2 regions of the Pseudarthrobacter sp. BIM B-2242 genome follow, and region 1 is predicted to be linked to the other one. Evidence: riboswitches for the same ligand, from Rfam matches in the RefSeq annotation. Region 1 holds a riboswitch; the other holds the start of a gene.
The links. Region 1 has a riboswitch for cyclic di-AMP ahead of IDT60_RS11365 (NlpC/P60 family protein). Riboswitches for the same ligand answer to the same signal wherever they lie in the genome.
Positions count from the first base shown of each region.

Region 1 (6,111 bases):
CCTTTTCTACTGGCCGTCAGCCAGTGGCGGAGGGGGAAAAACAAGCTCCCCCAGGAGGCTCCCGGGTTCAGTTGTCCTTAATGTCGACGCCTTGGCAACAGCTTGGACCGGGCTTTATCGAGGTCCCCGTTATCCTGCATCACCTGGCCCGGCGGGTTGAGGCGTGCGGAAGCCTCGTCGGGCTTGGCCGTGGCCGTGGCAGGTTTGCAGTTCTGGTTTTCCGCTGCGGTCAGCCCAGGACGCCCAGGGCGTTACCTACGATGTCGAACAAATCGGTGTTGTCCACGCTGCCCTGCAGTTGCTCCGAGCCTGGGCCGTAGGCGTAAACGGGCACGTCTGCACCGGAGTGGTTGCCGGAGGCGTAGCTCAGCCAAAGACTGGCTTCCTTTGAACCGTCCTTGACTTGGGGCGGGTCGCTCGGCGTCCGGAAGGTGGCAGGGCCGAAGTTTTGCTGGTCCTTTGCGCCTGCACCGTTGCTGATACCGGTTGAACGTTCCGGGTCCTTGAAGTTTCCGTCGGACCGGGTCGGGGTGGAGTTATTGGCGGCGTTCCCGGAATCGACGTTGACCGGGGGCGCGGCTGCTTCGGCGTTAGTGAAGGAGCCCTTTTCGATGATGTGGAAACCGCCGGTTTCGTGGTCGGCGGTAACAATGACCAGGGTATTGCCGTCCTTCTTGGCGAAGTCCAGGGCTGCGGCGACGGCATCGTCGAAGGCCTTGACTTCCTCCAGTGTCTGGGCCGCGTCGTTGTCGTGGGACCGCTTGTCAATCAAGGAACCTTCAACCTGCAGGTAAAAACCCTTGCCGCTGCTTTCCTGTTGCTGGTTTAGAAGCTCAAGAGCTTTCTTTGTCATCTCCGGCAGGGACGGCTCCTTCGCCTGGGGAGCTCCGGGGTCGTCCTGCTTGGCTTTTTCAACGGTCAGGTTTCCCTTGTTGAACAGGCCAAAGACCTTCTCCCCCACGGCTCCGTTCAGGTCGTCCCGGGTCGCGGGAATCTGGCTGGAAACCGAACCCAGGATCGAGTAGCCCTGCTCCTTCAGCTCGGTTTCATCCGAGGCGTCAAAGCGGCGCAGGCCGCCGCCGAAGATGATGTCCGCGGTACCGTTGCGGGCGATCTGGTCTGCGATCGGGGTTACTCGGACATCACTGGTCGGCAGCGGCTCACCGGTGATCTCTGTGTCCTGGCACGCGTCCGCGGAGTAGTCCGGTCCCTGGCAGCCGCGGGACAGGACGTGGCTCATCTGCCCGGCCGGGGACGCGTCGGTAATTTCGGCCGTGGAGACACTGCCAGTGCGGTAGCCGGTCTGCTTGGCCAACTCCATCATGGTCGGCACCACATGGCCCGTGGCATCCACCCCGAGGGCGGCGTTGTAGGTTTTCACCCCGGAGGCCCACGCCGTGGCTGCAGCGGCGGAATCGGTGACCAGTTCCGGGGCGAAGTCAGACTGCCCCGGCTGGCCGGAGTTTTTCTGCACAGCATAGGTACTGACAGAACCGTGGGCCGGGAGGGTTTCCATAACCAGCCTGCCCTCGGCACCGTAGAAACGCTCCCTGCCGGCAGTGACTTGGGTGCGGCCCATGCCGTCACCAAGCAGATATATAACGTTCTGGGCTGTGCCAGGTGCCGGCTTGGTGGCGGTAAACACCGCGGACGAGATCAGCCCGGTGGCCACGACGGTGGCCACGACGGCTGCCAGGACGACCCAAATGATCCTGCGTCTTTTCCGTGCAGGGTCGGCGGGCGTGACGTCGGCCGGAACTTGTGTCATCGGAGGGTGCTTTCCTGTCAGGGGCGGGGGGCTATATCGCCTTTGCCTCAAACCGTACCGCGGCCATAGCACTACCCGAGGGTTTCTCGAGCCAATGGAAATAGATCCGTTCAGAAAGGATACGCATGTTCCGGGGCATTGAATCAGTTAAGGACAACCCGGCCTTCATCCGGCTGGCCCGCCCGGTCCTACCAACCGGTGCGCCCATCAGTGGGGCCTGTTCCAAAGGCAGCCGCTGAACAGAAGCCTTTTAGCGGCGGCGAAGACGGAATGCACTTCCGGCTTCGCCTTCGTCTTCTTCCAAAGCATGTTTCAGACTTCACAAATGATTATGTGGCCGACCGGGCAGGAAGACGGGCCGTTCTTTTTCGACTCCCGGCGGGCGGCGGCGCGATTGTTCAGCCCCCGTCCTTAGCGCCGTCCTTCAGGTATTCGGACGGGGGATCGCTGCTTTGCGTTATGCAAATGTGACAACGCCGTGGTTTTTGCAGTAGGGTCGGACGCGTGCCGGTCTCAGAATGCGGCACTCCTGAGCAGATTTGCCTAACTCTGCCGCTGCCCCGGGATCCCTTCGCAACATTCGTCCGGCAGAGACGGGGAAACCACATGACGGCCTGCTTCGGGCGGGCCTTGGGGTGAAGCCGCGCCTCCTGCCTTGCGCTGGAGATGCGGCCGGGTGTCTCCCATCCGAATCCGACAGCTAACCTCGCAGGCAGTGGGAGAGGCCCTTTTTCGTGTCTATTCGCCGTGCTCACGGCCGCCACCGCGCGGTCCCCGTTCAGACCAGTGCCCTTGCGGTCCTGTCCAAATCCGTCGCTGAAAACGCCGGCGGTGTGGGCCGTCAGGCCGCCGTCATCGCGGCAGCTTCCGGGCTCGTCCTGACCAGCGGCCTTGCAGCGCAGGCAGCGGACGCGCCGGCCCAGCGGGACACGGAGCCGACCTCGACCCTGGAGCTCGCCAGCCAGGTCCAGGCCCCGCTCAGCGCAGACGCCACCGTCCAGATCTCCTTCGAACGTCCCGCCGTGAAGACCACGCCGGCCCCTGTCGTGGAAGCGCCGAAACCGGTCGCCGTCCAGGCCCCCAAGGCAGCCGCTCCGGCCGCGCCCGCCGCCGTGAAGGCTGCTGCGCCGGCCAAGGCCAAAGCCCAGGTCACTGTCACCCCCGCCCCTGCTGCCGCGCCGGCAGCCGCCCCGGCGGCCGCTCCGGCAGCAGGTGGAGTCAACGCCACCATGGTCTCCTCGGCCTACGCGCAGATCGGCATGATCCAGGACTGCACCCGGCTGGTGGAAAACGCCCTGAACGCTGCAGGGATCCCCGTCGGTGACCTCGGTCCCATGCAGTTCATGAACTACGGCACCGTGGTCTCCGATCCCCAGCCCGGGGACATGGTCATGCAGCCCGGCCACGTCGGCATCTACGTCGGCAACGGCCAGGTCCTCAGCTCCGGGCTGAACGGCAAGAACGAAACCGCGGTCCACCCGCTGACCTGGATGACGTCCAAGGGCGCCGTCACCTTCGTCCGCGCAGGCAAATAAATCCACTGAAGGCCGGTCATTCGGTGCCTTGGGGGCGGCGAATCACCGGCCTTCAGTATCGCTTGAGCAGCACCCGCCGCGAATGCTGTTCCTGGAACTACGGCCTGTCCGCACTGACCAGCCGACCGCTTAGTAACGATTTGGACACGGCCTGCACGGCTTCTTCTCCTCAGCGTCCAGCCCTTGCCTTGTGCACGAGGTCAGTATCGGCGTCGTAGCGATCGCGGCAGGAGCCTGGCTCTCAGGCGCGCCGGCAGGGTCTTCGAACCCCACAAAGCCCGCCTGACTTCCTGGACATCGGCCCAGGTTGGAGACACCGTCCCGGGTACGGGTTGTACCTTCGCAGCAGCGTACATTTGCATCTCAAAGGCGTGGCGGAGCCTGGTCAGTGAGTCGACGGCCTGGCTGTTGAACCGCGCCTGCTGCATCAGTCGGCTGGTAAAAGCCCGCGGTGTTTCTGCCGCGCCCGGAGTGTAGCCATGGTCAACGGCGCTTTCCGTCGTCTCGGCCCAGGCGATGCTGGCTGCTTGTTGCGGATTCGACCTGAGAAAGCGGCGCTTCCGTCCACCGGATCTGGCGGCGCGGATCAGGAAGGGCGCGGCGGCCAGAAACAGCAGGACCAAGGCCACCACCGTCATGCCGGGCTCCACGCCGGAAGGGATGGGCGTGCCCGGCGTGCCGCTGCCCGAAAGTCCCGGGGCAGGAGTCGGGGATGTCCCGGTGTCCGGCATGGATAAGCCGTCGGGTCTGAGGTCGTCTTCTACCGGGAGGTTTGGAGGAGTTGCCGGTTGCTGCGCGTAGTCCGGGACCACGCCGCGGGAGGGTGTCGGTTCGAACCTCACCCAGCCGGCACCGCGGAAGTACAGCTCAGGCCAGGCATGGGCATCCTTGGAATCAACGGCGAATTCGGGCAGCTGTTCACCGCCAACCAGAACGGCGTTCCCGGTTGGGTCCCCTGGTGCATAACCGACTGCGACGCGGCTCGGGATCCCGGCCAGCCGGGCCATGACAGCCATGGCACCGGCGAAGTGGACGCAGTAGCCGGCTTTTACCTCAAGGAACCGGCCAATGACTTCAAGGCCGGTGCCATCGTAGTTTCCTTCAACAGGCGCCTGGAGGGAGTAGGTGAAGTCACCGCCGCGGAGGTAATTCTGGATGGCCATTGCTTTGTTATAGGGGTTGATCAAGTCCGAGGTGAGGTTCGACGCCGTTTCCCTGACGACTGTCGGAAGATCCTCGGACAGGTAACTAAACCGGGCGTCAACTTCGTCATTCCCCACAGGTGCGCTGCCGGCAAGGACTTCACGCGTCAATTCCGGTACTGAACTGGTCACCTGGTAGCTTTGCCCGGCCGAAGTTTCCCCTGTAGCCGACAATACCGTCAGTGTTCGCGGATCCCATGTCCACCGGCCGTCGACTCCCGTGATGCTCATTGGGGCATAGGGTGCCAGCAACCACGGACTCGTAAAGCTTCGGGTATCGATCCGGGTGCTGATCAGGTTCCCGCCGCCGACCGGAAGGCCGGCACTCAGGCCCATCTGCCTGATCCCGGTGCGGCGGGAATCCATGCGCTGCTCCGGTTGCCATCGCCTGCCCGAGAAGTCCTCCAGCGTTGTCAGCCGCAGATACAGTGGCTCATCGGCGGTAGTGGCATAGGTGATCCGGCCAGAACCGTCGGGCTCCCGCAGGGAGTTTCCCAGGGTTACGCTCGGGTCGAGCCCGGATGCTGCCGTCCACCATTGCAGGCGGGATCCCTGCGGAAACGTTCCGGTGGTGAATCCCGGGACCATGGCAGGCAGAACGAGGGCCAGGCTGAGCGCGGCCGCCCCGATGGTTGCGGCCCGGGCAAGGTAGACGGCAGCCGCTGCCCGGCCTTGAGCTTCAAAGCTTTCCCGCCATTGCCCGGTAGCCAGGAGGAAGATGTAGCCTGCGGCGGCTGCAGTGAATGCGGGAACACCGACGCTGTCAGGAAGGATGATTGCGGGGATGGAAAGGACGGCCAGCAGGGGTATTCCGCTGGTCGCGGGCATCCTGCAGGTGATGGCCAGGGTATCGATGAGCAGTGCGGCCAGGCCGGTTGCGGCACAGGTGATCAAGAGGACGCCCTCGCCGGGCGCCACCGGTGCCAGCTCTGAGGCGACGGTGGTTTCGGCGTTTTCGAGCAAAGACGCAAGACGTTCCGTGGCCTGAGAGCCCGGGATAATGCCCAGGAAACTTTGGTCACGGAAAAACTGCCAGACGAGCACCCCGGCAAGGGTCAAAAGGCCCGCCCCCAGGCTCAGGACCGGGGGCCAACGGAGGCTCCGTGTCCCTGCTGTCGCCGTCAATACGGCAGCGGCAGTAAACATTACGTTCGGAAGCCAGCCCCAGCCGTCAAGGACTCCATGGATGCTCAGCGATACCAGGACCATTGCCACCAGGGCGGCCAGCGATACCATCAAGTGCCGCTGACTCTCCGCGGCGTGGTTGCTTTGCCTCAGGGAGCGCCGCTGTTGCGGGTCGGGCTCCGGAAGCGTCTGGCGGTCCGTCGCAGTGGCGGTTTCCATGGAGACGATGTTCTTTCCGCTATGGAAAAAGGGGAGGCCGATGGAACAGGACGGTCGGCGGAACGGTGGAAGGTTTCCTGCCCGCGGAGCGCTGATCGATTGTGGTCATGGAAACCTTCCTTATGCAGGCCAAGGAAGAATCCCTGGGAGCTGCGCCGGGAGAAATCACTGGATTGACATTCCAACGTGTTGATCGAGTGGAAGGTTCCGCTAACGGATAGGTGCTTGAACCTGTTGAGGTCACCACCACCGTGTTCGATCC
Region 1 is NZ_CP061721.1:2,467,256-2,473,366, forward strand. It holds gene IDT60_RS11360 (alkaline phosphatase) at 230-1,768, opposite strand; cyclic di-AMP (ydaO/yuaA leader) riboswitch at 2,299-2,497, shown strand; gene IDT60_RS11365 (NlpC/P60 family protein) at 2,503-3,303, shown strand; gene IDT60_RS11370 (DUF3488 and transglutaminase-like domain-containing protein) at 3,504-5,849, opposite strand.

Region 2 (6,111 bases), 210 kb from region 1:
GGTCCGGTCTCGCGTCAAACATGTGCTTGTAGAACCGTTTGGCAATTTCTTCGATGTTTTCCCCCACCACAGGCAGCGTTGCCTGGATGACGGGGCGGGAAGTGTCCGAGAGCATAATGTGTCCTTCCGTGGTGACCGGCTGAACCAGCTGTGGTCCGGCTTGGCCGTCACAATCTAGCAGTCAGGCAAGGTTCGGAGAAGGGACTTATGGTGGTAGCCGGACCGCAATGGGACACTCGGTTTCATGCGTGAGTTCATTGCCCTCGGCACAGCCTCCCAGGTCCCCACACGGACACGCAATCACAACGGCTACGTGCTGCGGTGGGACGGTGAGGGCCTGCTCTTTGACCCCGGCGAGGGAACACAACGCCAGATGATCCACGCCGGCGTGCCTGCCACGCAGATCACGCGGATCTGCCTGACCCATGTGCACGGTGACCATTGCTTCGGGCTGCCGGGAGTGCTTTCGAGGATGGCCCTGGACGGTGTGGCCCACCCGGTCCACCTGCACTATCCGGCTTCTGGAGAGGATATGGTCCGCGCCCTCGTGTCCGTCAGCACCCCCGGGATCGACCTTAGGCTGCACCCGCACGGCAGCGCCGGCACGGTAGCGCCGGGCCTTCAGGTCCGTCCGCTGAAGCACCGCATTGAAACCTACGGCTACAGGCTGGATGAACCTAATGGCCGCAGCCTCCTGCCGGACAGGCTCGCGGCGGCCGGAGTTCACGGCGCAGACGTGGGGCGCCTGCAGCGTAACGGGGTTCTGGGCAGCGTCCGGCTGGAGGATGTAAGCGTTCCGCGGCGGGGGCAGAGCTTCGCATTTGTTATGGACACCGCACCGTGCGCCGGTGCCGGGGAACTGGCTGACCGCGTGGATTTGCTGGTTGCGGAGTCCACGTTCAGTAACGACGACGGCGGGCTCGCAACTCAGTACTCGCACCTCACCGCCGGGCAGGCCGGGGAGCTGGCGGCCAGCGCCGCCGTCGGGACGCTTATCCTTACCCACTTCTCCTCACGCTACGGCGACGATGTCACCGGGCTCGAGGAGCAGGCGCGGGAGCGCTCGGGCCGTGCAGCCGTGATCGCAGCCAACGACCTGGACCGGATACCGTTTCCGAACCGGCGGCAGGCGCCCGGGGCAGGCCAGTAAGGCCACCCCTTGCGGGACAGCCTGGTTCGGAGCAGGATGTTAGCCTCACGCGAGGAGGCCGGCCATGGTCCAGCTTGGAAAGTTTGAGCGGTACCTGATTGAGGAATTCTTCGACGACTACCGTGCCGGTGAGATGACACACCGCACGTTTACCCGCCGCGTAGCCTTCATCATGGGCAGCATGGCAGCGGCGTCCGCAGCGATGCTGCTGGTGGGGTGCACACCGGAGGAAGTCCCGCGCAGCACAGACCCAATGCCCACGCCCTCGGGTTCCACGACAGGCACTGCCACCGCATCGACGGGACCTGTGCCGGGGGCGAAGAGCCCGTTGTCCGTTCCCGAAGGCGCTGCAGGGCTAACGACGGCGACAGTCCGGTTGGCTGCGGGCGGAACCGACATCAGCGGTTACCTCGCGCGGCCGGACTCCGGCGGAGCAGGTCCGGCCGTGCTGGTCTGCCACGAGAACCGCGGGCTGACACCGCACATCCAGGACGTGGCGCGCCGGTTCGCGAAGGCAGGGTACACCGCGCTGGCCCTGGACCTCCTGAGCAGGGAAGGGGGAACTGCCAGCCTCGATTCGGACGCCGTTTCGGGGGCGCTGACCAAGGCAGGGGCGGCCCGTCATGTAGGCGACTTCGCGGCAGCCTTTGACTACCTCCAGGCCCAGGACTTCGTGGAGTCCGGACGCATTGCCATGAACGGATACTGTTTCGGCGGCGGCATTACCTGGCAGGCGGCTACCGAGCTGCCGGGCCTGAAAGCCACCGCAGCGTTTTATGGTCCGGCTCCGGACCTGAACAAGGTGCCGGCCATCAAAGCTGCCGCATTCGGGGTGTACGCCGAACTGGACCAGCGGATCACCGGCGCGATGCCGGCCCTCCGCGATGCCTTGGCCGCCACCACTGTGACGCATCAGCTCACCGTCTACCCGGGCGTGGACCACGCTTTCCACAATGACACCGGGGAACGCTATAACGAGGCCCGGGCGACCGCTGCGTGGAATGACACGCTGTCCTGGTTTGGGCAGCACGTCTGAGGATGCAGCAGCGGCCGACGGCGGCGGGCGGCTGTGTGCCGACCGCCGCCGTCCAACGGCCTGGGGTCACGCTACGCGGACGAAGGAAGCGCCCTGGAGCCAGCTGATGGAGTGGACCTCGGTCTTGAAACCGTCCACGCCGCCGCTGACAACCTGGCCGTTGCCGGCGAAGACGCCAACGTGACCGGCAGTGATGACAAGGTCACCCGGGGCAGGCGAGCCAACAACGCTGCCGTACTGGTAGAACTGGCCCGGGGCCAGGTCTCCAACGCTCTTACCGACCGAGCGAAGGGCCTTCTCCACCATGGCGGTGCAGTCCTGCTGTACTCCGAGCTGGCCGTAGGCCGCGGCCAGGATTGCCGAGCCGGCAGCGCCGGTCGGGGCCTGGACAGGGGCGGGAGCCTGGACCGGTGCGGAGGTTGACGCCAGCTGGATGCCGGTGTTGGCGGGAGCAGCCGGGGCGGCTGCCGGGGCTGCGGGTGCTGCCGGTGCCGGGGCGGCTGCCGGGGCTGCCTGACCGGCGGCGGGGATCTGGATCTGGTCGCCCGGGTAAATGATCGAGGACAGCGCCAGGCCATTGGCGGCCAGGACATCGTTGAGGGCTACGCCGTTGGCGGCAGAGATCTCGCCCAGCGTGTCGCCGGAGACGACGGTGTGGACATTGGCCGTTGCGGGGGCCGGGGCCGGAGCGACGGCTGCTGCCGGTGCGCTGGACTGTGCCTGAACGTTACCCGTGCCGGAGTTGTCCGGTCCGCTGACCCCGGCGTGGGCCGGAGCGCTGAAACCGAAAAACAGGCCTGAAGCGGCGGCGACAACAAGGGCCGGCCGTCCGATCGTCAGGGCAAGGGACGTAGTAGGGGTGGTGGCGGCACGATGGCGTGCGGCAGTGTACTTCTTGGACATGGTTGATTGCCTCTCCCATGCCTGCGGGGTGAGCTGTCGGGTTCGGGTCGGAGACACCCGGCCGTGCGCCACCGTGCAGGACGGGACGCAAACGACTTAACCCCAAGGCCTCAGCTGAAGCCGTGAAAATGTGGTTCCCCCGTCCCTGCCAGTTCAATTGCGCTGGGGTCCCGGGTCAGCGGCAGGGCTCGGCATACTGACGGGAATGTCCTGGCTTTGAACCAGGGCACCGAACGACCATAGCCGCTGGTTTTCCCAAATGTCACATTCCGATAACGGAATGTAGGGCAAAAACACGCTTGAAGGTGCCAGCAATGTTTCCTGGTTGTGGTAATAGCATCGCAGGTCAGGCCCCGAAACCGATATATGCCCGGTAAGCTCACCAACTATGTGTCCGATCCCACAAAACAGGCGGCCGTCCGCAGTGGCCGCAGTCCTCGTACTGGCCGTCGCCGGTTCGTTATGCGGCACGCCTGCATACGCGGCCGCCGACACCCCGCCCGATGGATACCCCTCATGGCAGGACGTGGAGAAAGCCAGGCAAACCGAGGCCGGCACCTCAGCGGAAGTCGCCAGGATTGGCGACCTGCTGGGCGGATTGCAGACCCGGTCCGAAGCCCTCGGAAATGCCGCCGTCACCGCCGCCGCCGAGTATGCGGTGACCGGGGCTGAGCTTCAGGCGGTCAGTTCGAGGGTGGATGCCCTGGCCGCGCAGGTGGCCCGTGCGCAGGAGGATGCAACCCGTCATAAGAAGGAAATTGGTGCGCTCGCAGCACAGTCGTACAAGACCGGCGGGACAAACATCGGGTTCTTCGTGGCGCTCGACGCCGTGCAGACCAACAGCATGCACGGGCTGAACATCGTCCGGATCGTCAGTGACAAGACGGCGTCCCTGGTCCACAAATCAGCAGAGACTGAGAAGGCGGCGGAGGCGCTCGCCGGCCAGGAGCGCGCGGCCAAAGCCGAACGCGAACGGCTGGCCGGGGAAGCGCAAACGAAGCTGGCCGCAGCCCGGTCGGCCCAGCAGGCGATGTCGCAGCAGGTCGCGGAGCAACAGGAACGCAGCACCGAACTCACCGCCCAGCTCGCCTCGCTCAAGGGAACAACGGCTGCAGTGGAGGGTGAGTTCCGTCAGGGTCAGGCCGCGCTGGCAGCCTTCGAAGTGTCGCAGGCGGCAAAGCGTGCGGCGGCGGAAGAGCAGGCACGCCGCCAGGCAGCGACCGCAGCGATCGCTGCGGCCCAGACCCCGGCGAAGCCAGCCCCGGCCGCCCCTGCCCCGCAGAATCCTGCTCCCGGAGTGCCTGCCCCGGCACCTCCTGCTGAAAGTCCGACGCCAAAGCCGCCGCCCGTCGTCGTCCCCTCTGTTCCGGGCGGCGGGGTCAACGACCCCGCAGGCGCCAGGAGCTACGCTGCCGGGAGGCTGTCCGCCTACGGGTGGGGCCAGGACCAGTTCCAGTGCCTGGCGCAGCTCTGGACGAAGGAATCCAACTGGCTGACCACGGCCACCAACCCGGACTCAGGTGCGTACGGCATCGCCCAGGCGCTGCCGGCCAGTAAGTATGCGAGCGCGGGAAGCGACTGGCTCACCAGCTACCGGACCCAGGTGGACTGGGGACTCGCCTATATCCTTGACCGCTACAATTCACCTTGCGCCGCGTGGAACCACTCGATAATCAGGAACTGGTACTGACCGCCTCCCGCCGCTGACCGATCCCGGCCGCGCTCAGCCGCCGGCCGGCTTGGCGAACTCCGCAGCGCTGAGGAATTCGATGCCGACGAATGGCTGGTCGCCGTCTACCCAGGCGTCATGGCCGGGCGGGATGGTGTACGAATCACCGGCGCTGATATTGATCTGGCTGTCTTCGGTTTTTACCGCAAGGGCCCCGGACACGCAGTACCCCACATGGCTGTTCTGGCACGATTCGGTTTTCACCACCGGCTTGATGCACTCCGACCAGCGCCAGCCGGGCTGGAACGTAAACCGGCCAATGGTGTAATCGCCGAGGTTGACGACGTCCACTTCTGTTTTGTCCGGGCGGCGCTTCTCGTCGGGAGCGTCATGGGATTTCGATGCCAGCTGGTTGACGTGGTTTGTAGGCATGGTGTGCCGGCCTTTTCCTGGGATGGTGCGCTTGCCCGCCGCCTGTCCCTGGCTGCCAGACGGTATCTGCGGCTCTTACGAGTGCCAGCATGCTCCGTGGCGGGACGCTTGTCGATCCCCAATTTCCGCTGGCGCTTCCGCGGGCACTTTCTCGGGCGCGCGATTGTTTGCGGCACAGGATGGGAGAACGGCGGACGGGGCCGCGTTAGGCTTTTCCCATGGCTGACTTCGAACGGTTCCGGGTCCTGCTGGAGGAAGAGCGCGGCAGGAAACTGGCGCTGCTTCCGGCCCTCCGCGCGGACATCTCGTCGGCCAATGCCGCCCGCCAGGATTCCAATGTTGACGATGAACATGATCCGGAGGGTGCCACCATAGCCTTTGAGCTGTCCCAGGCCTCGGCACTGCTGGATCAGAGCAGCGCCGGGCTGGCTGAGGTTGAATCCGCGCTGCAGAGAATCTCCGAGGGCACTTATGGGATGTGTGCCGTCTGCGGCCGGCCGATCGCCGAAGGCCGCCTGGAGGCGCGCCCGTGGACGCCGTACTGCATTGACCACGCCGCAGCCGGACGCCGGGGCCGGCACGGGCACCCATGAACCAGACAGTCCAGGACGCTGCAGGTTTTATTGACGCCACCCTGCAGAACGAGGGCGCCTGGTACCGGGCTGAGGAAGTGGAATCCCGCCTGGGCGGCACACTGGGTTCCTACGGGTCGTCTGTGGGGGCTGTGCGGGGAACCATCCGGGACGCCGGCAGGAAGTTCAAAGGCCTAGGCCACGACGACGTGACAGCGCTGGCATCGCGCCTCTGGGGACAGCCGGGTCCCGGCCGCCGGCCCGTTTATGAGCGCCGGCTCGCCGCCGTGGTCCTGCTGCAGTCACGGGCGGCACTGCTTCGCCACTCCGACCTGACCCGGCTGGAGGG
Region 2 is NZ_CP061721.1:2,256,818-2,262,928, reverse strand. It holds gene IDT60_RS10350 (globin domain-containing protein) at 1-115, opposite strand, end outside; gene IDT60_RS10345 (ribonuclease Z) at 245-1,150, shown strand; gene IDT60_RS10340 (dienelactone hydrolase family protein) at 1,215-2,186, shown strand; gene IDT60_RS10335 (LysM peptidoglycan-binding domain-containing protein) at 2,253-3,089, opposite strand; cyclic di-AMP (ydaO/yuaA leader) riboswitch at 3,093-3,293, opposite strand; gene IDT60_RS10330 (lytic transglycosylase domain-containing protein) at 3,514-4,779, shown strand; gene IDT60_RS10325 (cupin domain-containing protein) at 4,813-5,190, opposite strand; gene IDT60_RS10320 (TraR/DksA C4-type zinc finger protein) at 5,409-5,783, shown strand; gene IDT60_RS10315 (DNA alkylation repair protein) at 5,780-6,111, shown strand, end outside.
Region 2: it holds a riboswitch for cyclic di-AMP, as region 1 does, so the genes downstream of both, IDT60_RS10335 (LysM peptidoglycan-binding domain-containing protein) here and IDT60_RS11365 (NlpC/P60 family protein) in region 1, are expected to answer to the same signal.